DNA from 3 places in the Duganella sp. S19_KUP01_CR8 genome. Region 2 is predicted to be linked to each of the others. Evidence: riboswitches for the same ligand, from Rfam matches in the RefSeq annotation. Region 2 holds a riboswitch; each other region holds the start of a gene.
What was found. A riboswitch is a leader RNA that binds a small molecule or an ion and turns the genes downstream of it on or off. The one in region 2 is predicted to bind cobalamin.

Region 1: another riboswitch for cobalamin. It lies ahead of V6M89_RS29610 (TonB-dependent receptor domain-containing protein); the one in region 2 lies ahead of V6M89_RS19285 (TonB-dependent receptor).
Region 3: another riboswitch for cobalamin. It lies ahead of V6M89_RS14090 (MotA/TolQ/ExbB proton channel family protein); the one in region 2 lies ahead of V6M89_RS19285 (TonB-dependent receptor).

The regions. Positions count from the first base shown of each region.
Region 1 is NZ_JAQQPR010000053.1:935-10,693, forward strand. It holds gene cobT (nicotinate-nucleotide--dimethylbenzimidazole phosphoribosyltransferase) at 1-374, shown strand, start outside; gene V6M89_RS29600 (adenosylcobinamide-GDP ribazoletransferase) at 380-1,162, shown strand; gene V6M89_RS29605 (histidine phosphatase family protein) at 1,167-1,718, shown strand; cobalamin riboswitch at 1,752-1,984, shown strand; gene V6M89_RS29610 (TonB-dependent receptor domain-containing protein) at 2,087-3,937, shown strand; gene V6M89_RS29615 (FecCD family ABC transporter permease) at 4,015-5,037, shown strand; gene V6M89_RS29620 (ABC transporter ATP-binding protein) at 5,037-5,810, shown strand; gene cobO (cob(I)yrinic acid a,c-diamide adenosyltransferase) at 5,807-6,445, shown strand; gene V6M89_RS29630 (cobyrinate a,c-diamide synthase) at 6,445-7,749, shown strand; gene cobU (bifunctional adenosylcobinamide kinase/adenosylcobinamide-phosphate guanylyltransferase) at 7,746-8,303, shown strand; gene cbiB (adenosylcobinamide-phosphate synthase CbiB) at 8,297-9,259, shown strand; gene cobD (threonine-phosphate decarboxylase CobD) at 9,252-9,759, shown strand, end outside.
Region 2 is NZ_JAQQPR010000019.1:8,757-18,515, forward strand. It holds gene V6M89_RS19245 (FUSC family protein) at 1-1,468, shown strand, start outside; gene V6M89_RS19250 (DUF1656 domain-containing protein) at 1,458-1,658, shown strand; gene V6M89_RS19255 (HlyD family efflux transporter periplasmic adaptor subunit) at 1,703-2,563, shown strand; gene V6M89_RS19260 (ester cyclase) at 2,569-3,036, opposite strand; gene V6M89_RS19265 (SDR family oxidoreductase) at 3,150-3,896, opposite strand; gene V6M89_RS19270 (hypothetical protein) at 3,947-4,279, opposite strand; gene V6M89_RS19275 (thiol:disulfide interchange protein DsbA/DsbL) at 4,289-4,954, opposite strand; gene V6M89_RS19280 (cobalamin-binding protein) at 5,038-5,940, opposite strand; gene V6M89_RS19285 (TonB-dependent receptor) at 5,940-7,916, opposite strand; cobalamin riboswitch at 7,983-8,156, opposite strand; gene V6M89_RS19290 (DODA-type extradiol aromatic ring-opening family dioxygenase) at 8,267-9,064, shown strand; gene ylqF (ribosome biogenesis GTPase YlqF) at 9,146-9,759, opposite strand, start outside.
Region 3 is NZ_JAQQPR010000012.1:113,060-122,818, forward strand. It holds gene V6M89_RS14065 (glutathione S-transferase) at 1-438, opposite strand, end outside; gene V6M89_RS14070 (sulfite exporter TauE/SafE family protein) at 536-1,300, shown strand; gene V6M89_RS14075 (TonB-dependent receptor) at 1,290-3,350, opposite strand; gene V6M89_RS14080 (cobaltochelatase subunit CobN) at 3,347-7,417, opposite strand; gene V6M89_RS14085 (DUF2149 domain-containing protein) at 7,404-7,739, opposite strand; gene V6M89_RS14090 (MotA/TolQ/ExbB proton channel family protein) at 7,741-8,337, opposite strand; cobalamin riboswitch at 8,516-8,736, opposite strand; gene cueR (Cu(I)-responsive transcriptional regulator) at 8,824-9,210, opposite strand; gene V6M89_RS14100 (heavy metal translocating P-type ATPase) at 9,207-9,759, opposite strand, start outside.

The DNA of each region.
Region 1 (9,759 bases), on a different contig from region 2:
CAGTCGAACCGCTGGACGTACTGGCCACCTTCGGCGGGCTGGAAATCGCCATGATGGCCGGCGCCATGTTGAAAGCGGCCGAGCTGCGCAAGGTGCTGCTGATCGACGGCTTCATCGTCACCAGCGCACTGCTGGTAGCGGCCCGCGTGCAGCCGGCCATCCTGGACTACTGCGTCTTCGCGCACTGCTCCGACGAAACCGGCCACCAGCAGATGCTTGATGCGCTGGGCGCGAAGCCGCTGCTGAATTTGGGCCTGCGCCTGGGCGAAGGCACCGGCTGCGCGCTGGCGCTGCCGCTGCTGCATGCGTCGGTCAATTTCCTGAACCAGATGGCCACGTTCGAATCGGCCCACGTCAGCGAAAAGTCCGAGTAAGCGCCGTGCACCAACTACGCCTGTTCTTCACCGCGCTCCAGTTCTTCACCCGCCTGCCGATTCCCACCTGGGTGGGTTTCGATCCTGCGTGGCTGAACCAGGCGTCACGGTACTTTCCGCTGGTCGGCGTGGTGGTCGCCGCCATCACGGCCGGCGTGTATGCGTTGACCGCATGGCTCCTCCCCGCTCCGGTCGCCGTGCTGCTGTCTACCGCCGCCGGCATCTACGCCACCGGCGCCTTCCATGAAGACGGCTTTGCCGACATGTGCGACGGCTTCGGCGGCGGCATGACGCCCGAGCGCGTACTGGAAATCATGAAGGACTCGCGCATCGGCGCATACGGCGCCATCGGCATAACCTGCCTGCTCGCCACCAAGGTCGTGACGCTGTCCATGCTGCCACCGATGGAGGCGATTGCAGCGCTGTTCGTCGCCCATCCGCTGTCGCGGCTAATGGCCACCTCGCTGATCTGGCGCCTCGACTACGCCCGCGCCGAAGGCAAGGCCAAACCGCTGGCGCAAAAGATGAGCGGCGCCGAATTCGCATTGGCCATCGCCAGCGCCGCCATTCCAGCGCTGGCGATGATCGCCTGCGGATGGCTGACGTGGACCGCGCTGGCTACGGGCGTCATCGCCGCCGCCATTGCCACCGTCTGGCTGGCCCGCAAATTCGTCCGCCGCATCGCCGGCTATACCGGCGACTGCCTCGGCGCGGTGCAGCAGCTGAGCGAAGTGGCGTTCTACCTGTGCGTACTGGCCAGCATGCGCCACGGCGCCCTGCCCTGGTAACGCCATGCGGCTCATACTGGTCCGCCATCCGCAACCGCTGATCGCCCCCGGCGTCTGCTACGGCCGCAGCGATCTCGCCGTGGCGCCCGACCAGTTGGCGCAAACGATGGCCACCTTGTCGGCCACACTCCCCCAAGGCCTCCCCCTATATAGCAGCCCGCTGCAGCGCTGCGCCATATTGGCGGCACAACTGGCGGCGCCGCTGCTATCCCCCGCACCGCTGCTGGATGCACGCATCGTGGAGATCGATTTTGGCGACTGGGAACTGCGCCCTTGGGACGATATCCCGCGCGCCGGCATCGACGCCTGGGCCGCGGACCTGGTCAACTACCACCCCGGCGGCGGCGAAAGCGTGCTGCAAATGGCCGACCGCATCGCCGCCTTTTACGCCGACCTCCAGCGCCAGCAGCGCGACGCCATCGTGATCTGCCACGCCGGCGCGATGCGCCTGCTGTCGGCCCGCCACGCAGGCCTGGCGCCCGCCGAGATGGCGCTGCAAGCCGCCCTCCATCCGCATCAAATCGCCTACGGCGCCACGCTGGTACTGCAAAACTAAACCGCCGCCCCATGACCGCCGCCGCACAAACCCGTATAATGACCGGGTTTTGGTGCTCGCGCGTCTGTCCAGATGCGCAGTTAAACGGGAAACACGAAGCTCCTGGTTCAATCGACCAAGGCCCACGTGTGCTGCCCCCGCAACGGTAAGCAAGTGTCGCAGCTGATGCGCGACAAACCTCCTCTGACAAACCACTGTGCTCTGCATGGGAAGGTGAGGTGGTCTAACTTGCCAGCCCGGATACCGGCCAAATCAGGTGGAAGCGAGCGATCGGGATGTGCGCGAACACGCGTCTCTCAATTCTCCGCTTTTGTTCAATCTGGCCCACGGGGACGTCGGCCGGTTGCTATTAACAGAAAAATTACATCATGACCCTTCGTATTTCCCGTCCCGCGGCCCTGACGTCGCTGGCGCTGGCAATGGCCGCCTCCTGCGCGCACGCAGAACCAATCGCGGGCACCGTGCTGGTCACCGCCACCCGCAGTCCGCAGGCCCTGGCCGACGTGATCAGCGATAGCATCACCATCAGCGCCGAACAGATCGCCGAATCCGGCGCCGGCTCCATCGTCGACCTGCTGCAACGCCAGCGCGGCATCGAGATCGCCCGCAACGGCGGCTCCGGCACCAATGCCACCGTGTTTATCCGCGGCGCCAACAGCAACCAGAACCTCGTGCTGGTCGACGGCGTGCGTATCGGCTCGTCGACCACCGGCGCCGCCAACTGGAGCGCCATTCCGCTGACCGCCATCGACCATATCGAGATCGTCTACGGCCCACTGAGCTCCCTGTACGGCGCCGACGCCATCGGCGGCGTGATCCAGATCTTCACCAAGAAGGGCCAGGGCGCGCCGGCGTTCACCGCCTTCGCCGGCTACGGCACCGACAACACCCGCGAAGGCGATGTATCCGTCTCCGGCGCCACCGGCGGTGAACACAGCATCAGCTATGCGATCAGCGCCGGCAAGGAAAAATCGGATGGCTTCTCGTCCACCCGTCCTGGCAGCCTCTCCTACAACGCCGACAAGGATGGCTATGACCGCGAAAATGCGGCAGGTCAAATCAGCCTGCGTCTGGCGGAAGGCCACGAAATCGGTACGCTACTCCTGCAGAGCAAACTCAAGTCCCAGTATGACAGCGGTTCCTCGTCCTACGATACACGCTCGAAGGCAAAGCTTGAAAACGCCGCCATCTACAGCAAGAACCAGATCCTGCCAGGCTGGGAAAGCCTGGTCCAGTATTCGCAGACCAAGGACGAAGGTGCCACCTACACCAGCGCCCTGGCATCGGGCTACTCGCAGATCAACACCAAGCAAAGCACCTTCACCTGGCAGAATGACGTCCAGATCGGCGCCGACGTGCTGCAACTGCTGTACGACCACCGCAAGGAAGAAGTCGAGACCAACGGCTTCAAATTGAACAATCCGCAGCGCACCACCAACTCCCTCGCGGCTTCGTACAACGCCCGGCGCGGCGACAACCTGTTCAACGCCAGCGTGCGCCGGGACAAATCGCTCTACGGCTCGAAGAACACCGGCTCGCTGGGCTATGGCTACAACTTCACGCAGGCGCTGCGCGCCACCGCCAGCTATGGCACCAGCTTCCGCGCGCCGACCTACAATGAACTGTACTATCCGTCCTACGGCAATCCCGCCAACAAACCGGAACTGGGCAAGAACGCCGAAATTGGCCTGCGCTACGACAGCGGCAACACCGCGCTGAACGCCAGCTATTACCGCAATCGCCTGACCGACCTGCTGGTGAACACCACGCCATGTCCGTTCTCCGGTGCGAAGAGCGGCTGCGCCTACAACGTCAACCACGCGCTGCTTGAAGGCCTGACCATGGGCGCAAGCCAGCAGTTGGGCCGCTTCAACCTGGCCGCCACCGTCGACCTGCAAGATCCAAAGGACGAAACCAGCAATAAACGCTTGCAGCGCCGCGCCAAAAAGCACGGCAACCTGATGGCCGACTACAGCGCTGGCGCATTAAAGGCCGGCGTGGAACTGGAATTGTCCGGCGACCGCTACGAAGACGCCGCCAACAGCAACCGCCTGGGCGGCTATGGCCTGGTCAATCTGTACGCGACCTACCACTTCAACCGCGACTGGTCGGCGCTGGTCCGCTGGAATAATATCGGCGACAAGCAGTACGACCTGGCGCGCAATTACGCCACGCCGATGTCCAAGCTGTTTGCCGGCATCCGCTACGGCTACAAGTAAGCAGTAATGGTGTAACCTGCCGGGCGTGGGGCGCATCCGCCGCGCGCCCGGCAGTCTCTCTTTTTTGAAAGCAGTGCATGCATTCTTTCTCCCGCAATCTGCGACAACGTGCCGCCGTCACCCTGATAGGGTTGGTGCTGTTCGCGTTTGCCAGCCTGGTCTTCTCGGGCATGACCGGCTCGGTCTCGATTCCCCTCTCCGATATTCCCGCAGCACTCAATGAACTGCTGCATGGCCAAAGCCAGACACTGGCTTCCACCCTGCTCGACCTGCGCCTGAGCCGCGCGCTGACCGCCTTCGTCACCGGCGCCGCCCTGTCGCTGGCGGGCGTGATGATGCAAGCGCTGTTGCGCAACCCGCTGGCCGACCCGTATGTACTCGGCATTTCAGCCGGCGCTTCCGTCGGCGCCCTGGCCGCACTGTTGTTCGGCTGCGCCATCTGGATGGTCGACGCTTCGGCCTTCGGCGGCGCGGTCGCCGTCTCGATGATGCTGTACCTGCTGGCCCGGCGCGACCTGCGCGGCGGCGCGGCGGCCGAAGGCGGCACTGCCCTGTTGCTGCTGACCGGCGTCATCCTGTCCTCCGCCTGCATGGCGATGGTGACGTTGATGCTCTCCATCGCGCCTGAAAGCCGTTTGCGCAGCATGGTGTTCTGGATGATCGGCGACCTGGCCGGTGCGCCGATGCGCGCGCTGCCCTGGATCGTGTTGGCCGGCGGCCTGGTATTCGCCCTGCGCAGCGCCCGTTCCATAAATGTGATGGCGCTGCACGCCGAAGCCGCCGCCACGCTGGGCATCCGCGTCGGCGCGTTGCGCAAAGGCCTGTTCTTCACATCCGGCCTGCTGACCGCCAGCGCCGTCACCAGCGCGGGCAGCGTCGGCTTCGTCGGCCTGATCGTGCCGCATGCCTGCCGCTTCGCCGTTGGCGCGGACCACCGCGCGCTGATCCCGGCGGCGGCGCTGGCCGGCGGCACTTTCCTGCTGCTGGCGGACACGCTGGCCCGCACCATCATCGCGCCGCAACAGCTGCCGGTGGGCGTGTTGACGGCACTGATCGGCGCGCCGGTCTTCCTGTACCAGCTGCACCGTTTGCGCAAATGATGATCAGCACCCACAACCTCTCCCTGAAAATCGGCCAGCGCCAGCTGATTACGGATCTGAACTGGCAGGTAGGCGACGGCGAATGCTGGAGCGTCATCGGCCGCAACGGCGCCGGCAAGAGCACCCTGCTGAAAACCCTGGCGGGCCTGCGCAACCCGGACGGCGGCTACGTCGCCATCCAGCAGCGCGAGCTGCCCGACTGGCCGCTGGCCGAACTGGCGCGCCAGCGCGCCTTCCTGGCGCAGAGCCGCAGCGACGCTTTCGCCTACAGCGTGATCGAAACCGTGCTGTCGGCGCGCCATCCCTATCACGGCAACCGCTATTGGGAAGGCAGCGACGACCACGCCATCGCCCTGAAATCGCTGGAAGCGATGGAAGTGGCCGACCTGGCCGAGCGCGACGTGCGCACTTTGTCCGGCGGCGAACGCCAGCGCGTGGCCATCTCCGCCTTGCTGGCGCAGGACACGCCGCTGCTGCTGCTCGACGAACCGGCCAATGCGCTGGACCTGGCGCACCAGGTCAGCGTCATGGGCCTGCTGGCCCGCCTGTGCCGCGAGCAGGGCAAGACCGCAGTCATGATAGGACACGACCTGACGCTGGCGCACAGCGTCTCCACCCACGCGCTGCTGCTGATGGGCGACGGCCGCTGGCTGGCCGGCACCACGGCGGAAGTGATGCGGGCCGAGATCCTGGGCGATTACCTGGGCCACCCGATCGACATCATCCAGCACGGCAAACGCAGCATCTTCATCCCCAAAGAGGACTTTGCATGACCCAACAGAATACCGGCGACATCGACGAACAAACCGCGGCGCTGAACGAACGTCACCGCGTGCGCATGGAACGCAAGAAGGCCATCATCGACGCCAAGATCGCCGCCGCCGACAAGCAGATCGGCATCATCATCGTCAACACCGGAAACGGCAAGGGCAAGAGCTCCAGCGGCTTCGGCATGGCGATACGCGCCATGGGCCACGGCATGAAGGTCGGCGTGGTGCAGTTCATCAAAGGCGCGATGCAGACCGGCGAAGAGCTGTTCCTGCGCCGTTTCCCGGAAGAGATCAGCTTCCACTCGATGGGCGAAGGCTATACCTGGGAAACCCAGAACCGCGAACGCGATATCGCCAAGGCGCAGCAGGCCTGGGAACAGGCGAAACGCTTCCTGGCCGATCCCGACATCGGCCTGGTGGTATTCGACGAACTGAATATCGCCCTGAAGTACCGCTACCTGGACGTGGAAACCGTCATCAACGATTTGCTGGCGCGTCCGGCGATGCAGCATGTCGTCATCACCGGTCGCGGCGCGCCGCCGGAGCTGATCGCCATCGCCGATACCGTCACCGAAATGGAAGTCGTCAAGCACGCCTTCAAGGCCGGCATCGGCGCGCAACTCGGAACCGAGTGGTAATGACGACGCACGTCGAAGTCAAAGCCCTGCTGGTGGCCGCCGTCGCCTCCGGCCAAGGCAAGACCACGGTCACCGCCGCGCTGGCGCGCAAGCTGACACGCCAGGGCAAGCGCGTGCGCGTGTTCAAGTGCGGCCCGGATTTCATCGATCCTATGCTGCTGGAACGCGCCAGCGGCGCGCCGGTGCGCTCGCTGGACCTGTGGATGGTCGGCCATGAACTGTGCCGCAGCCAGCTGGCGCAAGCTGCAACCGAAGCGGACGTCATCCTGATCGAAGGCGTCATGGGCCTGTATGACGGCACGCCGTCGTCGGCCGACCTGTCGCGTGAATTCGGCGTGCCGGTGATGGCGGTGATCGACGCCGGCGCCATGGCGCAAACCGCCGGTGCACTGGTCCACGGCCTGCGCGACTATGGCCCGGTGGAGATGGCGGGAGTGATCGCCAACCGCGTCGCCAGCGAAGGCCACGCCAAGATGGTGGCGGCGTCGCTGCGCGACATTCCCCTGTTTGCGACCTTGCCGCGCCAAGCCAGGTCGCTGCCCGAGCGCCACCTCGGCCTGGTGTTGCCGGGCGAAGTCCTCGATATCGACCAACTGCTCGACAACCTGGCGGACCAGCTGGTGTTCGACGAAGCGGCCTGGGAGCGCCTGCGCCCCGTGCGCATCGAGATTCCACCAGCCGCAGAGCCGCAAGCGCCGCTGCTGGCTGGCCGCACCATCGCCATCGCCCGCGATCCGGCCTTCATGTTTATCTATCCGGCCAACCTGGATACGCTGCGCCAATTGGGCGCCACGCTGAAATTCTTCTCGCCGCTGGCCGACGAAGCCATATCGGCTGAAGCGGACGCGGTATATCTGCCCGGCGGCTATCCAGAACTGCACGCCGCAGCACTTTCGCAGGCCCACGTGTGGCAGGCGTCGATTCGCGCGGTCCATGCCTCCGGCACGCCCATCGTCGCCGAATGTGGCGGCATGATGGCGTTGGCCGACACCTTGGCCGACCAGGCGGGCGCGGTATGGCCGATGGCCGGCTTGCTACCTGGTGCGGTGGCAATGCAGGCGCGCCTGGCGGGCCTCGGATCGCAAGGTCTGCCGACGGAGCAAGGCGTCCTGCGCGGCCATACCTTCCACTACTCAAAGCTGGAGACAGCCGTGGCGCCAGCGGCGTACACTATCAAGCATCCGTCGGCCATCCAGGGGGAAGCCTGGTATCGCGTCGGTTCGTTGACAGCTTCATATTTTCACGCTTATTTTCCATCCAATCCGGCGGCGGTTGCCGCCCTGTTTTCTAGGAGCGAAGCATGACACGTACACTGGTTCTGGGGGGCGCACGCTCTGGCAAAAGCGGCTATGCAGATCGCCTGGCCATCGAGTCGGGCAAGGAAATCGTCTACATTGCCACCGCCACCGCTGGCGATACCGAGATGGCGACGCGCATCGCGCATCACCGCGCCGGCCGTCCCAGCGAATGGATCACCGTCGAAGAGCCGCTGGCACTGGGTAACCAGCTGCTGCGCTGGTCCTCGCCGGACCGTTTGATCCTGGTCGACTGCCTGACCCTATGGCTCAGCAACCTGCTGTTCAGCAGCGGCGAAAGCTACCCTGAAGTCGGCGAGATCACGTTGCCCGCGCTGTTCCACGAGCAGCAGGACATGCTTGCCAGCGCGCTGACCAAGTGCACCAGCGACGTGGTGCTGGTATCGAACGAAGTCGGCATGGGCATCATGCCGTTCGGCGCCATCTCGCGCTGCTTCATGGACGAACAGGGACGGCTGAACCAGGCCATGGCCGCGTTGTGCGACCGCGCGGTGTTCGTCGCCGCCGGCCTGCCGCTGGTGTTAAAAGGGACGCCGTGCTGACAGGCTTGAGCTTTGGCGTTATCGCCCTGCTGATGGTGGCGGGCGTGCTGCTCGACCTGATGCTGGGCGAAGCGCGCCGCTGGCACCCGCTGGTCGGCTTCGGCAACCTGGCGATGGCGCTGGAGCGCCGCCTCAATCGCGGTGGCCTGCGCTTCTGGCGCGGCGCGCTGGCCTGGGCGCTGGCCGTTCTGCCGCTGACCGCCCTCGCCGCGCTGCTGGTCTGGCTGCTCGGCGCCAACGGCGCGCTGCCCTGGATTGCGCACGCCGTCATGCTTTATTTTTGTCTCGGCCTGCGCAGCCTGCGCGACCACAACCTGCCCATCGCCGACGCGCTGGCGCAGAGCGATCTGCCCAATGCCCGCCTGCTGACCGCCCGCATCGTCAGCCGCGATACCACCAGCGCCAGCGAAATCGAACTGACCAAGGCCAGCGCCGAATCCCTGCTTGAAAACGGCAACGACGCCGTCTTCGGCACGCTGTTCTGGTTCATCGTCGCCGGCGGCCCCGGCGCGGTGCTGTTCCGCATGGCGAACACGCTCGATGCGATGTGGGGCTACCGCACCGCGCGGCTACTGCAGTTCGGCTGCACCGCCGCCCGCATCGACGACGCACTGAACTACATCCCGGCACGCCTGACCGCCCTCTCCTACGTGCTGCTGGCGCCCGGCCTCCAGGGCAAGCTGCGCGCCTGGCAATGCTGGCGCACACAAGCCCCGGCATGGAGCAGCCCGAACGCCGGACCGGTGATGTCCAGCGGCGCCGGCGCGCTCGGCGTGCAGCTGGGCGGCGCCGCCATCTATGACGGCGAAGTGGAACAACGTCCGCCGCTGGGCGAAGGACAACCCGCCACCGGGGCCGACATCAGCCGCGCATGGCGCCTGGTCGCGCGCACCACGGCGTTATGGCTGGCCGTCGCCTGCGCCGTCGCCGCATGGATGGAATTCGCACATGCTTGAACACGGCGGCAACCTGCGCGACGCGACGCTGCGCTTCGGCCGCGACGACTGGCTCGACCTCTCGACCGGCATCAACCCGCACTGGTATCCCGCTCCTGCGCTGCCGGGCAATGCGTGGCACCGCCTGCCGGAAGCCGATCCCGAACTGGCGCTGGCTGCCGGCGCCTACTACGGCGCTCCGTTGATGCTGCCGGTGGCCGGTACGCAGGCCGCGATCCAGGCGCTGCCCCGGCTGCGCAAGCCTTCGCGCGTGACGGTCGCCGCACCATCCTACGCAGAGCACGCGCACCACTGGAACGACCACGGACATACGCTGACGCAGACGCCGTATGAAGCGTTGGATGCGGCGGTGGCGCACAGCGACGTCATGGTCATCTGTAATCCCAACAACCCGACCGGCGCCAGCGTGCCAGCCACCCAGCTGCTGCAATGGGCGGACCAGCTGGCGGAGCGCGGCGGCTGGCTGGTAGTCGACGAAGCCTTTGGCGACACGGCGCAGC
Region 2 (9,759 bases):
CCACCTGAAGTTCGCGGCCGACATCGCCGCGCTGGAATCGGGCCGCGCCGCCGCCTTCTTCGAGGCCGACCATCCGCGCTCGCATACGCGCCAGCTGCATGCCTTCAACGCCGCCTTCATGACGGTGCTGACCACCTTCTACACGCTGCACCGCCTGATCCATCGCTTGCGCGGCGCGGCTGCGGCGCATGCGCGGCCGGTGCTGGCGCTGGTCGAGCCGATGCACGCGCACCTGGCGCAGGCCATGGGCGACGAGCTGACGGCGGCACGCATGGCGCAGATGCGCGCCGGCCTGGCAAGCGACATCGCCGGCGCTCGCTTGCAACTGGCGGCGGCGCCGCTCGAACGCGCGCAGCAGATCGACTTCGACACTGCGGTGGAACTGCTGGAGCGCTACGTGCGCGACATGGAAGCCTTCGCCGGCTTGTATCACGGCCTGGCGCAGGAGAAGCAGCAGCAGGTCAGCGATCCCGGCGCCTACACGCCGAAGACGCCGCCGGCCATCATCGTCGCCAGCGGCTTCCGCGCCGGCGTCACGCTGCTGCTGACGGCCGGCGTATGGTACTGGCTGGCCTGGCCCTTCCTCGGCAACGCCATTTTGATGGCGACCATCTTCTGCGCGCTGGCCTCGTCGTCGCCACGGCCGACGGCGCTGGTGCAACAGGTACTGATCGGCTTCCTGGTGGCGTCGCCGCTGGCCTTCGCCACCGAATTCTTCCTGGTCGCCCGCGCCAATGACTTCCCCACGCTGATCATCGCCGCCCTGCCGATCTTCGTGTTTGGCAGCTATCTGATGACCAGCCCGCGCTGGGCCGGCGTGGGCATCGGCATCTGCATGTTCTGCGCCACGCTGGTGGTGCCGACCAACTTGATGCACTACGACGTCGAGAGCTTCATGAGCAGCGAACTGTCGCTGACGATGGGCGTGGCGGCGGCCTACCTGATGTTCAAGGTGATCCTGCCGGAGCACACCATGGGCCAGAAGGACCATGTGGCCGCCGCCCTGTGGCGCGAGGCGCAAGGCGCTTGCACTGCGTCGCTGTACCGTTTGAAGCGGCGCTTCGACAACCGCGTGCGCGACCTGCTCAGCCAACTGAACGCCGCCTCCGGTCCTGCGCCCAATGAAGCCGCGCGCGCCGTGGTGCGCCAGGGCCTGACCTTGCTGGAGCTGGGCCACGCCGTGATCGAACTGCGCCAGCTGATCGCCGGTTCGCAGCCTGGCCCGGTGCCGGTGGCGCTGAAACTGGTGGTGCGCCAGCTGGCCGCCTACCTGCGGGCGCCGGCGCGCGCCAGCGGCGAGACGGCGCTGCAATCGATACTGGACGCCGGCGCCAGCGTGCGCGCAGCCCTGCCCTCCGCCACCCCGGAACGCCAGCTACGCCTGCACACCGCACTGACCGACCTGCATTCCATTTACACGTCCCTGCTGGACCAGATCACTACAGGAGAACCCGGCCATGCCGCGTGAGATCGACTTTTTTGGCGTACTGCTGCCCGGCGTGCTGCCGCTGTTCCTTGTCAGCCTGGTGCTGCAAGTGGCGCTCGACAGCGCCTTGAGCCACCTCGGCGCCTACCGCCGCAGCTGGCACCCGGCGCTGGTGCGTCTGTGCCTGTTCGCCTGCATCTTCAGCGCCCTGCTGGTCACGTTGTACAAATAAGTATAAATAAGTATAAATAATTTAACTCAATCAGAAAGCCCGTCGTGAGTGCATCCAAAATCTTCCGCTTTTTCCTGACCATGCTGCTGTTGGCCGCCGCCCTGTGGATGGGACGCTCGGCCTGGGAGCACTACATGGAATCCGCCTGGACCCGCGACGGCCGTATCAAGGCCGATGTGGTCACCATCAGCGCCGACGTCGCCGGCACCGTCACCGAGGTGATGGTGCACGATAACCAGCTGGTCAAGCAGGGCGAGGTGCTGTTCGTGGTCGACAAGGCCCGCTACCAGAGCGCGCTGGTGCAGGCCAACGCCGTGCTGGCGTCGCAACAGGTGGAGAAAGGCCGGCGCAGCAAGGAAGCCAATCGCCGCGCGGGGCTGGACAATTCCATCATCTCGGCCGAGAGCAAGGAGACGGCGGAATTCGCGGTCGGCACGGCGGCGGCGCAGTACCAGGCGGCGCTGGCGGCGCGCAGCCTGGCGGAGCTGAACCTGGAACGCACGGTGGTGCGCGCGCCCGTCACCGGCTACGTCACCAACCTGAATGTGCACGCGGGCGACTTCGCCGCCGTCGGCGCGGCCAAGCTGGCGATGATCAACAGCGCCTCGTACTATGTGGTCGGCTATTTCGAAGAGACCAAGCTGCCGCTGCTGAAGGTAAACGACGCCGTCGAAGTACACCTGATGAGCGGCGCAGCCCAGCTGCACGGCCATATCGAAAGCATCGCCCACGGCATCACGGACCGCGACGCCAATACCGGCCGCGAGCTGCTGGCCGACGTCAACCCGACCTTCAACTGGGTGCGGCTGGCGCAGCGGGTGCCGGTTCGGATCCACATCGACCAGCAGCCGAAAGGGTTGGAGCTGGTGGCCGGCACTACCTGCACGGTAGTGATCCACAGCTAAGAGCATCAAGGCGAGGCTGGAACGATGCCCATCTGCCGCAACAGGGTCAGGTTGTCTTCCAGGTGCCAGTTCTCGGCGATGCGGCCGTCGGCAACGCGATACAGGTCGAAGGCCTGGAAATCTATGGCCTGGCCCTTGCCTTGCGTTGCGCCGAACGTGCCGGTGAAGTGGCCGCTAAAATGCAGGTGCACGGCGACGCGGTCGCCGTCGACGACCATGTCGGTGATTTCCGCCTTCAGGTCGGGGACGGCGGTGCGAAAGCCTTTCGACGCTTGCAGCGGACCGTTGACGCCCTGCTCGCGGCCCGCCGGCAAGGTGCGATCCATGAAGTCGGGCGACAGGGCCTGTCTGGCCAGCGCCGGGTCGCCGGTGTTCCAGAAGGCGGCGTAGCGGCGGGCCGCTTGAACGGTGAGATCGTCGGCGTTGGCGGCGCCGGCCAGCAGCAAGCCGGCGAGCAGGAAGCAGCGTTTCATGGGCGAGTCCTTACGTTGTTTGAATGCCCGGATTGTGCGCCACCTGCCTCTCCGCGAGAAGTGGGCTGGCCATTGAAACACTTGCTTGCGGCGTTTGAAAATCGCCGCGCCGGCTAGCGCGCGCCGGCGGCGTCGATGATGGCGCCGCTGACGTAGGACGATTGTGGGCTGAGCAGCCACAAAATCGTCTCGGCGATTTCCTCCGGCTGGCCGCCGCGCAGCATCGGCACGTTGGACTCCAGCCGCGCCACGCGGCCAGGGTCGCCGCCGCTGGCGTGGATACCGGTATAAATCATGCCCGGCCGGACGCAGTTCACGCGGATGCCTTCGGCCGCCACTTCCTTCGACAAGCCCAGCGTCATCACATCGATCGCGCCCTTGGACGAGGCGTAGTCGATGTAGACGTTCGGCGCCCCATGCCGGGCCGCGCCGGACGACAGGTTGACGATGCCGCCACCCTGCCCGCCATCGGCGGTCGACATGCGCTTGACCGCCTCTTTGCAACACAGGAAGTAGCTGATCACATTGGTGGTGAACACCCGCTGCAGGCGCTCCACCGACATCTCCGTCAGGCGGCACTGCTGCTCCAATATACCGACGTTGTTGACCAGCGCCGTCAGCGGCCCCAGTTCCTCGTCGATGGTCTCGAACAGGCGCTGCACGTCGGCCTCCACGCTGACGTCGGCCTGCACCGCGATCGCCTCGCCGCCCTCGGCCACGATCTGCGCGCGCAGCTGCGCGGCCGCCTGCGCGTCGCGCAGGTAGTTGATGCACACCGCATAACCGCGGCGGCTCGCCATCAGCGCGGTCGCCGCGCCTATGCCCCGGCTGCTGCCGGTGACCAGTATCACTTGTTTCATCGTATGCCTTATCACAGAAAAAAGCCCGCTGCTGCGGGCTGGTGTCATGCTTATTTTTCCGGGCTGACGTGGGTCAGCGCGTAGCTCACGTGCTCCCACCAGTGTTCGCGCGAGTGCACGGTGCGCAGGCACTTCTTGTCGAGTTCTCCCTTGAAGACGGGATCGGCGCACTGCTTGGTCATCAGCGCGTTGCGCTGGTTCTCGGCGTTGCTCAGCGCGATCAGCAGCCAGACGATGAAGCCCAGCGCCAGCACCGCCAGACTCCAGGCGACATGGTTGATGTAGGCCCATTCGAACAGGGTTTCGATGACCGGCGAGGATTCCTTGTAGATCTTCATGACCTCACCTTCGGCCGCCTTGCGTTCTTCGCTGATTTCTTTCATTTTCTTTCCTTACTTCTTGGCGGCGCGTTCCTGGGCCGACTTGGCAACCAGGCTATCCATCACCGCAAACATGGCCGCGTGCGCCGCCGGAGCGGACGTCAGACCGTGGCCGGCGATGGCTGGCGAGGTCGTATAGTGACCATCGATCACCAGGGCCGGTGCGCTGTCGAGTTTATACTGGTTTGCCAGTTGCACGCCACGTTTCATCTTCGTTTGGACCGCGAACGAATTGAAAAATTCCAGATATTTGGTCTTGTCGACGCCATTCTTGACGACGAAGTCCAGGATGGACTGATCGGTATTCAGACGGTTATGCTCGACGTGAACGGCATGGAAGAACTTCTCGTGCAGGCCGTTGCCCAGCGCGTTCATCGATTCCAGCGTGAAGAAGGCCTTGGCTTGCGCATCCTCGCCCAGGTGCATGCGGCGGAACACGATCTTGTCGCCCTGCTTCTTGACCCAGTCCGCCAGCGGCGCTTCGAGCGCGTTGCAATGCGGGCAGTGGTACATGAACACTTCCAGCACTTCGACCTTCTTGCCGGTATCCGGACGGCTGGTCGTGTCCAGCGTGGTGAAATCCACACCGTTCTTGAAATCGGCGGCATGGGCGCCGGCGGCGACGGCCATGAAGGCGACGGTGGCAATCAGGGGGCGCAGCAAGTTCAGGAAACGCATAACAGTCCTTCAACAAGGTGAGTGGCAAACGCCGCGAGATTACCACCTTTTCCACGATGTGCAAATGACGGCGGCGTCAAGCCTCAGGGGCGGCGCCGGCGCGCGGTCTCCAGCCGTTCGCACAGCACGGCGATGCCGTCGGCGATGCGCGGCGTGGCGCGCACCAGTTGTTCGCCGTCGATCATGAACAGGTTGCCGCGCTGGACCGCCAGCATGCCCTTGTACGGCTTCCAGATATTGATGCCGGATTCGGCGTCGTGTTTGTCGCCGCCGAAGACGGCTTCGGGGTTTTCCTGCAATACCGCCTCGGTGCTGACGGTGGGCGCCGGCATCTTCAGCGCGGCGAACACGTTCTGGCCGCCGCAGACGCGGATCGCGTCGCTGACGATGTGCTCACCGCTGAGGGTGAAGATCGGTTTTTCCCAGATTTGGTAGAACACCCGCACCGTCGGCCGTTGCGCATAGGTGGCCGACAGCTTGGCGATCCGCTGGCGATAGTCCGCCGCCGCCTTTTGCGCGGCGGCCTCGGTGCCCATCAACTGGCCCAGGCGAGTCAGGCTGGTGGCCACCTCCTCCAGCTTTTTCGGATCGCTGTAGAAGACCGGGATGCCCAGGCTTTTCAGCTGCTCCAGCTGGTTCGCGGTGTTCCCGCTCTTCCAGACCACCAGCAGGTCCGGGCGCAGCGCCAGCACGTGCTCCATGTCGATGGTGGCGTTGCTGCCGACCTGCGGGATGCGCTTGGCCGCTTCCGGATAGTCGCTGTAGTTCATCACGCCGACCACGCGCTCGCCGCCGCCGGCCGCGAACAGCAGCTCGGTGACGTGCGGCGCCATCGAGATGATGCGCTGCGCCGGCTTGGCGACGCTGACGCTGTTGCCGGCGTCGTCCTGCACGGTGACGGCGGCCTGCGCGCAGGCCGCCGTGCACGCCAGCGCCAGCGACAGCGACAGCGAGGCTGGGCGAGCGGTCGTGGTCATGGCGCGCATCAGAACTCGTAGCGGGCCGAGAGTTTCAGCTGGCGGCCGTCGGCGGTGTAGATGCCGCCCTGGATGCCCTTGTCGCAGCTAAAGGCTTGCGAGAAGTAGCGCTTGTCGCTCAGGTTCAGTCCCGACACGGCGAACTCCCACTGGCCCAACTTGCGGGCGTAGCGCGCGTCCAGCGTGGTGTAGGAAGGGATCTGCGCCGGGCACTTGTTGTCGAAGTCGCCGCCGTTGCGCTGGCTGTCGACCCACTGCGCGCCGACATCGGCGGTGTGGCCGCTGGCCGGGGTCCAGCTCAGGCGCGCGGTCAGCGTGTTCTTCGGCACCAGCACCATCTCCTTGCCGTTGTTGACGCCTTCGGTGAACTTGGCGTCCACGTGCTGGTAGTGCGCGGTCAGGTTCCAGGCGGCGTTGATGCGCTGCTCGGCGTCGATCTCGAAGCCTTCGCGGCGGGTCGGCGCCAGGTTGGTGTTGGCGTAGATCGTCGGATCGAAGAAGATCTCGTTGCTCAGGTTGTGGCGGAACACGCGGCCGGTGATCTTCTGCGCGGCGGTGCCATAGCTGACGCCCAGTTCCAGATCGTGCGACTGCTGCGACAACAGTGGCTTGTTGTAGTTCGGCGTCAGCGAGTTCTCATCGGAGTTGGCGACACGATAGCTCTGGCCTGCCTTGCCATACACGGTCAGGTGAGTGACCGGCATGTAGCTCGCTTGCAGCTCCCATGCGTTCAGGCCTTGCGTCACTTTGTAGGCCTTGCTGCCAAAGCCGTTCAGCGGATCGCTGAAGTCCTTGTTGAAGATCTCGCGGCGCGCGCCGGCCGATACGCGGCCTTCATGGGCGGCGTCGAAACGCAGTTCGTCGCGGACGTACAGGGCTTTCGAATGCTGCGTCGCATCGGCCGCGGAGTACCGCGCACTGGTGGTGGCGGTGCGGTTCCAGACGGTCCAGTCGAAGCCGGCCACCAGCTCGTTCAGCAGGCCGCCGATCTCGCCCAGGCGGCGCACGCGCGGCGAGAACTGGGTTTGCTTGCTGTCGTAGGTGGCGATCGACGGCGGGCCGCCGAAGTTGTAAGCCGATTCCACCGTCTTCTTGCGGTACGACAGGTCGGCCGCCAGTTCGTAGGCGCCGATGCGGCGCTGGCCGAAGGCGGTGAAGCGGTCGCTATCGAGCTTGGCGTAATCGTCGGGGGTGCTGGCCTTGCGTGGATTGGCGTTGTACGCCTCCTCGCTCAACGAACCCGGGAGGCGCATGTCCTGGCGCGCGCCTTCGTAGCGGAAGCCTGCGCGGCCGGCGTTGTCGAACCACTGGGCGCCGCCGCTGAAGTGGGTGTGTTTGAACTCATTGTTGTCGCGGTAGTTGTCGGTGCGCTGGGTGTCCAGCGTGGCGTCGGCGGCGAAGCCGTCCCAGGCCTGGAAGCCGGACACGCGCGCTTCGCCGGCGCGGAACTGGCCGCCCTCGACGAACACGCTGCCGCGGCGGCTGTTCTTGACCGGGCGCTTGGTGACGATGTTGATCACGCCGCCGGTGGCGCCGTCGCCGTATAACACGCTGGCGCCGCCGCGCGTGATTTCGATGTGGTCCACGGTGTCGATCGGGATGGTCGACAGGATGGCGTTGCTCAGTTCATTTTCCGACAGGCGCACGCCATCCAGCACGATCACCATATTCTGGCTGCTGTTGGAGCCGAAGCCGCGCAGGTCCAGGCTGAAGTCCGGGCTGCCGTCCAGGCTTTGGCGGCCGTACACGCCGCCCACTTTGCGGATCGCGGTGTTGACGTCGTTGGCGCCGGAGCGCTGGATGTCTTCAGCGCTGATGACGATGGCCCCGATCGGCGTCAGCGCCGCGTTGGCGTCGAAACGCGAGCCGGTGATGACGATCGGCGCGAGCGCCTCGGATATCTGGGCGGCGGCGGGAACGGCGGCGGCAAAGCACAGGGAGACGGCGGCGGCCAGCAGGCGCGGTTGGAAGGCGGAGGATTGCATGTCAGGTCATTTTCAAAAGAGACATCCGCCCGCGTCCCCGCAGGCTGGAAGTGTACGGAAGCCACGCGGGCTTCCCCCAGTCTGGCCGATATCCGGGCTGGCAAGGCTGCAGCAGCCTTGCGTTACCGTTGCGGGGGCAGCACACCTTGGCCGTCGCGCTGTCTGCGCGGGCGGCCTTGTGTTTCCCGTTTAACTGCGCATGTGAGCACATGGGCAAGCACCAGAACCCCGGCATTATACGCGCGTGCCCCGGATCATTAACTTTTTAGATAGGACCTATCTACATTTCGTGCATTGATCGCAACGGCTACGGTCCTTATAGTGAGGTCATACTCAAACCGGAGCTTTCCATGACTGCATTGCCAACCTATTTCCTGTCCCACGGCGGCGGCCCGTGGCCGTTCATGATGGACCAGGTGGGCCATCTGTACGGCCAGCTGGACGCCTCGCTGCGCGACATTCCGCGCCAGCTCGGCGTGACGCCGAAGGCGGTGCTGGTGATTACCGCGCATTGGGAGGAGCGTGATTTCATGCTGTCGTCGTCGGCCAAACCGCCGATGATCTACGACTACGGCGGCTTCCCGCCACACACCTACGAGGTGCGGTACAGCGCGCCGGGTTCGCCGGAGCTGGCGGCGCAGGTCCAGCAGTTGCTCGATGCGGGCGGCTTCCCGGCGCAATTGGATGCGCAGCGCGGCTTCGACCACGGCACCTTCAGCGCCATGTACCCGATCTATCCGAATGCGGACGTGCCCATCGTGCAGCTGTCGCTCAAGCGCGGCCTCGATCCGTTGACGCATCTGGAAGTGGGCCGTTTGCTGGCGCCCTTGCGTGAGCAGGGGGTGCTGATCGTCGGCAGTGGGCTGAGTTACCACAACCTGCGCGCCTTCAACGCGCAGGGCGCGGCGGCCTCGCACGCCTTCGACGGCTGGCTGCGCGCGACCATGGCGCTGCCGCCGCAGGAACGCGCGGCGCAGCTATTGGAATGGGAACAGGCGCCGGCCGCGCGCATGGCGCATCCGCGCGAGGAGCATTTGCTGCCGTTGATGGTGGCCTTGGGCGCGGCGGAGAACGACGCGGCGGCCGTGCCCTACCACGAGGATGCGTTCATGGGATCGCTGGCCGTGACCAGCTTCCGTTTCGGCTAGTCGGGCTGCCACCCCGCAATGCGGACGCGGGGTCGGACCCCGTAGGGGGTCCGACCCCTGCTCGGCTCTGCGGGTTGGGTACTAGGTGCCGCGCTTGCCGTTGGCGTAGTCGGCGGCCTTGGCGGCGGCGATGGCGGCTTTCTCGGCGTTCTTGACGGCCATCTCGGCGTCGTGCACTTCCAGCCGGCCCTTGCGGCTGGCCGGCGTCTCCAGCGAGATGCGGCCCAGGATGCCGCTGCGGTAGTCGCCCAGGAAGGTATGCGAGGCCTTCTCGAAATCGAGGTCGCCACCCTTCTGGCGGAAGCCGCGCTTGGCCGCCACGCCCTCCACCACCGCGATGCCGTCGAAGCTCTCGATATCCTTGAAGCCGTAGCGCGCCACCAGCAGCTGCGGGTAGGTCTTCAGCATCTCGTCGGCCAGGAACACCGCCACTTCCTCCTCGATCAGCGCGTTCGAGCCGATCGCGTGGCTGGCGGCCAGCATCAAGCCGTCGCTCGGCAGCGCGATCTTCGGCCACAGCATGCCCGGCGTGTCGACCAGGATGGTGTTCTTGTCCAGGTAAAGCTTCTGCTGCTGCTTGGTCACCGCCGGCTCGTCGCCGACCTTGGCCACTTTGCGCTTGAGCAGCGCGTTCATCAGGGTCGACTTGCCGACGTTGGGGATCCCCATGATCATGATGCGCAGCGGCTTGGTCG
Region 3 (9,759 bases), on a different contig from region 2:
GAACTTCGGTATGCGCTCCTCGCGGAAGCACTTGGCGCGCGCCTTGGCCTCCTTCTTCTGCTCTTCGTAGTATTTGCTGACCGCGATCGGATGATGCGTGTCGTGCACCTCGTTGACGATGTCGGCGATGGTCAGTTGCAGCTGGTTGGCCCACAGCCGCCCCGCCTCCGCGCGCGGCGCCAGGCCGTGACGGGCGCCGAGGTACATCAGGATATTCGCCGTCTGCCCGATCAGCAGCTCGCCCGCGCCCAGCACCGGCGGCGCGAACGATGGATGGTCGACCTGCTCGCCATCGAGGCAGGACAGCAGCGCCGGCATGCCCTGCTTCCGCCGCGCCACGTCCACGTAGGGGGCCGCCGCCTCCTCCAGCGCCAGCCGCACGAATTCACCGCGGCCCTGCAGGCCGTCCCAGTAGTAGAGTTGGTAGGGTGTCGTCATGCCAAGATAGTAGCATTGACAACGACTGGACCGCGCCCGGAACGATATTCAGTACACGGTTATAATCGACCGTTAAGCCCATCACCTCCGACACCTCATGCCGCCAGTCCCGCCACTTGAAATCCACATCGTCCTGATGGTCGCCGCCGCCGGTCTCATGGCCGGCGTTCAGAATGCACTGGCCGGAGGCGGCTCGTTCATCACCTTCCCCGCGCTGCTGCTGGCCGGCCTGAATCCATTGGCCGCCAACATGACGTCCACCATCGCGCTGTTCCCCAGCCAGATCACCTCCGCCTACGCCGGCCGCAAGCTGGCCGGCGATGTCGGACCGCTGACGTTCAAGCAGATGCTGATCATCAGCGCCATCGGCGGCATCTTCGGCGCCATCCTGTTATTGAACACGCCGCCGTCGTTCTTCGCGCGGCTGGTGCCGTGGCTGGTGCTGTTCGCCACCAGCGTGTTCGCGTGGGGCAGCTTCCGCAAGAAACCGCTGCACGCGGCCGGCAGCATGCCGCGCTGGACGCTGGTGCTGGTGCAAAGCTGCATCGCCGTCTACGGCGGCTACTTCGGCGGCGGCATCGGCTTTCTGATGCTGGCCGCGCTGACCATCGCCGGCCAGCAGGTGCGCACCGCAGCCGCCACCAAGAACGTGCTGGCGATGGCGATGAACGCCGCCGCCACGCTGATCTTCGCCACCTCCAGCTTGATCAGCTGGCCGGCCGCGCTGGCGTTGTGCGCCGGCGGCATCGCCGGCGGCTTGTGCGGCGGATGGCTGGTTCACCGCCTGCCGGAAAAAGTCATGCGCGGCTTCGTCGTGATCGTCGGCGCCGTGCTGACCATCTGGATGTTCGTCAGAACGTAGCCTTCAATGTCAGCCGCAAGGTGCGCGGCTCCACCGGATGGTAGTGGATGTCGTTGACGCCTTCCGCCGGCTCGCCCTGCAGGCGCGAAGGATAGTAGTAGTCCACGTCGCTGGCCTTGCGGTCGAACAGATTGAAGACATCCAGCGACACCGCCCAGCGCCGGTCGATCTTGTAGCCCACCCGCGCATACGCAATCGCCGTCGTCGCCGAACGCTGGCTGTTATCCTCGATCAGCGGACGCGGACCGAAGTAGCGCATCTGGAACGCGCCGGACCACGGACCGATATCGGTGATGGTGGCGCCGAACGAAGCCACCTTGCCGATCGCGCCCGGAATGTAGTCGCCCACGTCGTCATGCTCGGTGTAGTGCGCGCGCGAGTAGGCCAGGTCCAGGTCGAACAACAGCCACGGCGTGGCGATGTAGTGGTTGTTCCACTCGATGCCCGAACGGTAGCTGCCACGGCTGGCCGCCGTGTCGCCGGCATCGCCGGAGAACACCAGCTCGGACGCCGAACGCAGCTTCCACAAGGCCATCGAACTTTGCAGGCCGGGCACGATCTCCGTGCGCACGCCCAGTTCCGCGCCGCGCGTCTTGACCAGCGGCGTGACCGGGTCGATCGGCTCACGCTCCTTCGGCGTCAGGTGCACGGTGGTGCCGCGCGCGTCGTTGCTGTGGAAGCCTTCGCCATAGTTGATGAAGAACTCCGTCTTGGCCCACGGGCCCAGCACCACCGCCATCTTCGGCGACGTCATGCCCTCGCCGACCTTGCCGGTGTTCTCGGCGATGTTGCTGTTCACATCGAAGCGGTAACGGTCATAGCGCAAACCGGCCGTGGTGCGCAGCCACTCGCGCCACTGCACAGTGTTCTCGAAGTAGACCGAGGCATTCGCCTCCTTGACCTTCGATTCCGTGATGGTGCCGGTGATCTGCCGCTTCACGGTGCTGTACAGCGCCAGCGGCGACAGGTAATCGTAACGCCCCTGCACGCCGACCTTGTTGTTCACTTCCAGCCCGCCCCACTTGCCGAACCAGGTCTGCGCCACGTCGAAGCCCGTCATGCGGCGCTTCTCGGTCTGGCGCGACTGGTCGCCGTTGACCGGATCGTCGAGGAAGTAGGTGAAGTCGTTGTACAGGTCCAGGCTCGATTGCACCACGTAGGCATTGGCCTGCAACAGCGTGTCGCTGCTGCGGCGGCGCAGCGTGGCGGACAGGCTGTAACGCGAGGTGATGCCGCCGTCGCTGGTGTCGATGGCGCCGTAGGGACTGATCTCGCCGCTCTGCACCGCGCGCAGCGGGATCTGGTTGCTGGCATACCAGCCGCCCTTGTAGAACATGCCGGTGACGCTGAACTGGTTGTCGCTGCCTCCCTGGCTGTAGCGCAGCACGCCCAGGCTTTTGTGGAAGGCTTCCGGGCTGACCCACGGCCCGTTGTTGTGGCCCAGCTCCGCGCCGTAGACCAGGTTGCCCTCGCCCAGCGGCGTCGAACCGGTCAGGTTGGCGCGGTAGTACTGGTGCCCGCCGGCCGTGACGCTGGCGGTGTTTTCCTTCAGCTTGTTCGCCAGCCCCAGGTGCGCCGCGCCGGCCGAAGCGAAGTCGCCTTCGTCCGCGTAGTACGGCCCCTTTTTGTAGTTGATGCGGTCCACCAGTTCCGGCATCAGGAAATTCAGGTCGGTGTAACCCTGGCCGTGCGCGTGGGTGCGCATATTGACCGGCATGCCGTCGATGAAGGTGGCGAAGTCGGTGCCGTGATCGAGGTTGAAGCCGCGCAGGAAGTACTGGTTGGCCTTGCCGTCGCCGCTGTGCTGCGTGACGATCACGCCAGGTACGAACTCCAGCAACTCGCCGGGCCGTAGCGCCGGACGGTTGGCGATCAGCGCCGCAGTCACCGAGCCCTGGCTGGCGGCGCTGGACGTGCCGACGCCGTTGTCGTAGTGGCCGCGCACTTCCACCGCAGCCATGGCGGTGGGCGCGGCCCCGGTGGCCTCCTCGTCGGCATGCGATGCAAGCGGAAAAACGGCCGCCAGCGCGACGATGGATTTTACGATCATAGGTACTCCTTCAGCTTACTCAATTTATTGCGACGGCCGATGTAGCCGACTCCGATCAGCGCGGCGGCCAGCGCCAGCAGCGCCAGCGTGCCGACGGTCTTCTGCACCGGCGTCAGGTTGGCCAGCGTTTGCATTTCAAAGCCATTGACCTTGGCGTCGGCAGCATCGGCCTTGGCCTTCGGCGCCGGCTCGGCGGGTTTGTTCTTCGCGCGTGCAGGCACGGGCGGCGGCAGCTCCTGTGCCTTGGCCTGCAATGCCTGCAAGTCCGCCACCGCGTTCTGCATGGCGGCATCGGTCTGCTGCTGCGTGGCCGACGGTGCGGAAGGCTGCGCGGACGGCGCCGCGCCACCGGCCCGGCCGGCGGCCGCCGCACCGCGCGCTACCGCCGCGTTGGTGCCGACGTTGGGCACGAACTGCCCACTGAACTGCGGCGCGATCTTCATCGTCGCCTTGCTGCACGAATCGGCGCTGCACGACACGCCGGCATCCTTGATCGCCTGCGCATTCTGTTGCGTCAGTTTTTCGCGCACCGCGTCGCTCGGCTTCCAGTAGCCACGTTCGATCGCGCTCAGCATGCGGTCGGTGATGGCCTGGAAGGCGCGCAGGTTGCCGCTGCTGGCGAAGCGCTCGCGCACCTTCAGGCCGTGGCGGTCTTCCACATAGGTGTCGTACATGCGCTGCCATTTGCCGCCGTCCACCACTTCCGGCACGGTGACCTGCCAGGCCCACAGATAGTCGACCACGCGGTTGATGTAGCGCGCGCCGGAATAGCCTTCCTTCAGCATGCTGTCGGCCCAGCGCGGGTTCAGGTAGCGCGCCTGCATCTCCTGGCCCATGTACTGCTCCAGCGTCTTGTGGCCCGGCTTGCGCGGGTTGGACAGGTCGCTGACCATCACCTCCGGCGTCTTGCCGTCCACGCTGCGGATCGCCATCGCGGTGCCGCCCAGGTACTGGAAGAAGTCGTCGTTATCCAAGGTCGCGAACAGATTGCTGGAGCGGCTGTGCAGCGCGATCTTGCTGCCGCTGATGGCCTGTTTGAACAACTCGCGGCGCTGGCCGGGATCGGCCTTGTCGTCGCCCCAGTAGCCGGCGCCGAACGGATGGCTCATGCGGTTGATGAAGACGTCCGCCACTTCCTTCTCGTTCTGCCAGGCGTTGGTCAGCGGGATCAGCTTCTCGATCTGCGTGCCGTAGGCGCCGCTCGGCAGGCCGAAGATCCGCACGGAGGCCATGCGCTGCGCCTCTTCGGCGGAGATGCCGCTGGCCTGCAAGGCGGCCACGGTCTTGCGGCTGTGCGCCTGCATCACGTTGCCGTCTTCGCCGGGGCCGTTATCGTCCTGCTTCTGCGCCAGTTGCGCGGCCTGGTCCATCAATGTCAGCAGGTTGCCGAACAGGTCGCGGAACAGGCCGGACGAGATCAGCGTCACGTCCACGCGCGGACGCCCCAGCTGCTTGCGCGTCAGCGCCTCCACGCCGGTCACGCGACCACGCTCGTCCCACGTCGGACGCACACCCATCAGCGCCATCGCCTGCGCTTCCATGATGCCTTCGTGGCGCGAGGTTTCGACGCCCCACAGGTTCATGCTCAACTTGTCGGGCCAGGCGCCGTGGCGCTTGCGGTAATCCTCCGCCAGTTGCTGCGCCAGTTTGTAACCGGCTTCGTAGGTGGTCTTGCTTGGAATGCGCGACGGATCGAGGCCGAAGAAATTGCGGCCAGTCGGCAGCGCATCCGGATTGCGTACCAGGTCGGCGCTGGCGCCGGTCGGGATGTAGCGGCCGGACAGCGCCTGCATCAAGCGCTCCAGTTCCAGCCCTGCGCTGCGCTCGATATCGTTTTCCAGCTGGGCGATACGCTTGGTTTTCTGCTCCGCCGTCGACGTGGTGTCGAGGCTGACCACGGCGCGCGCGGTGGCGTTGCGCAGCTCCGGCTTCGGCGCCACGCCGAAGGTATGCAGGCCGAACGGCGTCAGCTTGCTGCCGGTGTCGTCCAGGTATTCCTCCAGCCCTTCCATGTCGGCTTCGGTTTTGAGCTCGGTCTTCTTCATGTCCTTCAACACGCCGCTCTTGGCCGCCAGGCGGTTGATCGCGGTCAGGTGGCTGCGCGCCAGCAGCGGGCTTTTTTGCTCGGCCACGCGGTAGTCGTTCAGCAGCGCGCCCAGTTCGCGCAGGTCGGGATTCAGGCCGGCCACGTCGAACGGTGGCGTCATATGGTCGATGATGACGGCCATGCCGCGGCGCTTGGCCTGTATGCCCTCGCCCACGTCGTCCATCACATACGGGTAGATATTGGGCATGGCGCCGATCAGCGCCTCGGTCGGATCGCTCTCGGACAAGCCAGCCTCTTTACCGGTCAGCCATTCCTGCGTGCCGTGGGTGCCGATGTGCATGACGGCGTTGGCCTGGAAGCCCTTTTGCAGCCACAGGTAGAACGCGATGTATTCGTGCGACGGCGGCATGCTGACTTCATTGTGCAGCTTCTCCAGGTTCTGCTCCCACGCGCGACCTGGCTGCGGCGCCATCAGCACATTGCCGAAGCGGCGCGCCGGATAGACGAAGAACGGCTCGCCCTTGGCGTTGCGCCACAGGACAGGCGCGTTCTCCGGCTTGCCCCAGGATTTTTCTATCGACGTCCGCAGCGGCTGCGCCAGCGTGGCGAACCATTTCTGGTAGTCGGCCAGCGGCACCAGCAGCGCCTGGCCGCTTTCGGCCAGATGCTTCAGGCCCGCCATGTAGTCGCCCTTGGACTTGCCTGGGTAGTTACCCCACTGCTGGATTTCGCCTTGCAGCTCTTCCTGCGACGGCGGCAGCGCGGCGCCGGTCTGGTAGCCTTCCTGCTTCAGGCGCTGGACGATCTGCCACAGGCTCTCCGGCAGCACGTTCAGGTAGGCCGCGCCGATGGTCTCGGAACCATGCGGATAGTTAAAGTACAGCATGGCGATGCGTTTGTCGCCGTTGGCCTTCTGGCGCAAGGCCAGCCAGCTGGCGACGCGCTCGTTGAGGCGTTCGATGCGCTCGGGGATCGGCGTCTCCTCCACGTAGGCCAGGCCGGTCTGCGCATCGCTGATGCGTTCGCGGCTGGCGACCACGGTCGGCTGGATCAGGCCCGCCACCTCGGCGCCGGCCAACTGCCAGGTGCGTTCGATGATATCGAGGCCGATCTTCGATTCCTGCCACTGCGCCAGCGATTGCTGGCTCAAGGTGATGGCGTTGATCGCCGGGACGCCGATCTTGTCCAGCAGCGCGCCGGTGTTGGCGGTGCCGCCCACCTTCATGCCCAGCGCGACGATCAGCTCGACGCGGCTCTTGCCGTTTTCGTCCAGCAGGAAGCGCAGCGGCACGTCGTACGGATAGCCGAACACCGGCAGCACGTTGTAGCCGCTCGCTTCCAGCCGCGCGACGATAGCCGCCAGCGGCAGCGTTTGTCCCGCCACCAGGCTGGCGCGGTAGAACGGCACGGCGATCCACGGCGCGCCGGCCTTGTAGTTGGCGTAGCCTTGCAGGTACTGCTCGTAGCTGCTCGATGTGCGGTTGGCCGCCACGTCGTACAGGCCCACTTCCGGCATCGCATGCACCGGCGCGACGGCTAGCCTGGAACCAAAGTGGTTGCGCAGGATGTAGCGCAGCAGGTTGCCCATGTTCTCCACGCCGCCTTCGCTGTGGTAGGACTGTATGGTTTTATCGTCGCGCACACCCTGCTCGCGCAGGCTGTCGTCGATGGCGCCACCGACCGCGAACACCGGACGGCGCGCCTTCTGCAAGGCCTGCAGTTCGGCGACCAGCGCCACCATGGCCTGGCGGCCCTTGGTATTGACGATCGCCACATCGGCGCCGGTCAGGGCCGCGCGGTCGGCCGGCGTCATGCCGTTGGCGGGGATGATGCGCACGGCGACGTTCAGCTCCTTCAACTCGGCCTGCAGGCCGCGCACCGCCAGCACGGCGGGACGCGATTCGATATCGCCCAACATCAGCGCCAGCGTGCGCGGCGCCTGCGCCGAGTGCACATAGCCGCCGATGCACAGGGACGCCAGCAACAGCAGCAGCGCCCATAATTTTTTATTCCGGTACATACACGACCTTCCCGTCCGGCAGTTGATACGCGGTGCCCAGGCGTTTGCCGGAGCCCGACAGCGGCTTGTCGCTGACTTTGCTCACCTTGATTTCGGCGCCCTTCTTGGTCAGCACCTCGACATGACCGTCGGCGCTTTTCTTGGCGATGGTGACTTCGGAGTTCGGATCCAGCAGGTCCATCATGTTCCAGGCCGAGAACAGCGCCAGCATCATGGCGACGATGAAGACGATGCTGGCGTCGAACAGGTTGGCGACGCCCGCCAGCGGGTCTTCGTTATGCTCGCCGATGCGGCTGTAGCGGTGGCGGTTCATATAGCGCATCTCAGGCTCCCGCGCGCACCAGGTGCGGCTTGTGGTCTTGCGCCGCGAGGTGGGATTCGGCGGCGTAGGCGATCTCGGTCAGGTCGCTGCGCAGCCAGTGCTCGCGCACCAGGCTCAATACATAGGCGCTGACGCTGCACGCCAGGCCGACCACGGTGGCGGTGAAGGCGGTGGTCATCGACTCGGCCATCTTCGGCAAATTGCCCTGCGCGAGGCCGGCCAGCGAGATCCCCATCGGAATCAGGGTGCCCATCAGCCCCAGCGCCGGGCCGACGCGCACCACGAAGCGCACCCCGTCCAGGCGGCGCACGCCGTTGACGTCGGCGCGCTGCACCAGCCGCTCAAGGCGGGCGTCCAGTCCCGGCTCGCCTTCCTGCGCGGTCAGCACGGCGGCCATCTCCTGCCTGGCGGTGGCGACCAGCACGCGCACGCCGCGGCGGCGCTCCAGCCATTCGGCGCCGAAGGTGCCGAAGCACACCAGCATATGCAGCACCAACGCTGCGATCCCCAGCAGCACGGGCAGATACAGGATGGTGGAAATGGAGTACAGCAGTGTCTCGATGGAGTGCACGGCCGCGTCGGTGGGCAGGTTAAACATGGGCTGGTCCTGTAGGCAGAGAGGGGAAATCGGGGCGCAGGCGTACGCGAACGGCGCGTGCGCGAGGCACGGCCGCCAGTCGGCAAGGCCGTGGCGCGCAAAATCGATGCATAGATGTAGATCGAAACAGATGCAAGCCGCTCACTTCCCCGTGAGCGGATTGAACAGAAATGCCTGGGCACTTCCACCTGTCCTGGCCGGTATCCGGGCTGGCAAGCGACACCGCCTGACCTTCCCATGCGACTGCACAGTGGTTTGAAGAGGCGGATTTGTCGTCAACGACGACGCTTGTTTACCGTTGCGGGGGCAGCACATGTTGGCTGGCGTGGCCAGCTTCATGTTTCCCGTTTAACTGCGCGTCTGGACAGACGCGCGGGCACCAAAACCGGGCGATTATACTTAAAATCCGGGGTCAGGTCCCCCATTTATTCATCAGCTCGGTTGTTCAACCGAGCTGATGAATAAATGGGGGACCTGACCCCGGGTTTAACTGGCCAGAGTTTGGAGAATCGGGCAGTCGGGGCGATGATCGCCGTGGCAGCAGCCGGCCAGCGTTTGCAGGGTGTCGCGCATTTCGGTCAGCTCGGCGATGCGCTGGTTCAGCTCCGCCACGTGGCCCATGGCGATGGTCTTGACGTCGGCGCTGGCGCGCTCCTTGTTCTGCCACAGCGACAACAGGTCGCGGATCTGGTCCAGCGAAAAACCCAGCGAGCGTCCGCGCTTGACGAAGCGCAGCGCGTGCAGGTCGTTGTCGCCGTAGATGCGGTAGCCGGCGTCGCTGCGTTTGCCGGGCGGGATCAGGGCGATGCTTTCGTAGTAGCGGATCATCTTGGCCGAGACGCCGCTGGCGGCCGCCGCTTGTCCGATGTTCATGCTGTTCCTTTCAGGTGGTCCGGCTTCCAGCGGCGCAGCAGCAAGGCGTTGCTGATCACGCTGACGGAGCTGAGCGCCATCGCGGCGCCGGCAACCATGGGGTTGAGCAGGCCGAAGGCGGCCAGCGGTATGCCGACCAGGTTGTAGATGAAGGCCCAGAACAGGTTCTGGCGTATTTTGCTGTAGCTGCGGCGCGAGATCGAAATGGCGGCGGCCACCAGCGCCGGATCGCCGCGCATCAACGTGATGCCGGCGGCGTGCATGGCGACGTCGGTGCCGCTGGACATGGCGATGCCGACATCGGCGGCGGCCAGCGCGGGGGCGTCGTTGATGCCGTCGCCGACCATGGCGATGCAGGCGCCGCCGGTCTTCAGGCCGGCGACGGTGGCGGCTTTGTCGGCGGGGAGCATGTTGGCGATGATGCGGCCGATGCCCAGTTCCTTGCCGACGGCGTCGGCGCTGCCCTGGTTGTCGCCGGTGAGCAGGATGGTCTGGATGTGCATCGCATGCAGCGCTTGCAGCGCGGCGCGGGCTTGCGGTTTGATGCGG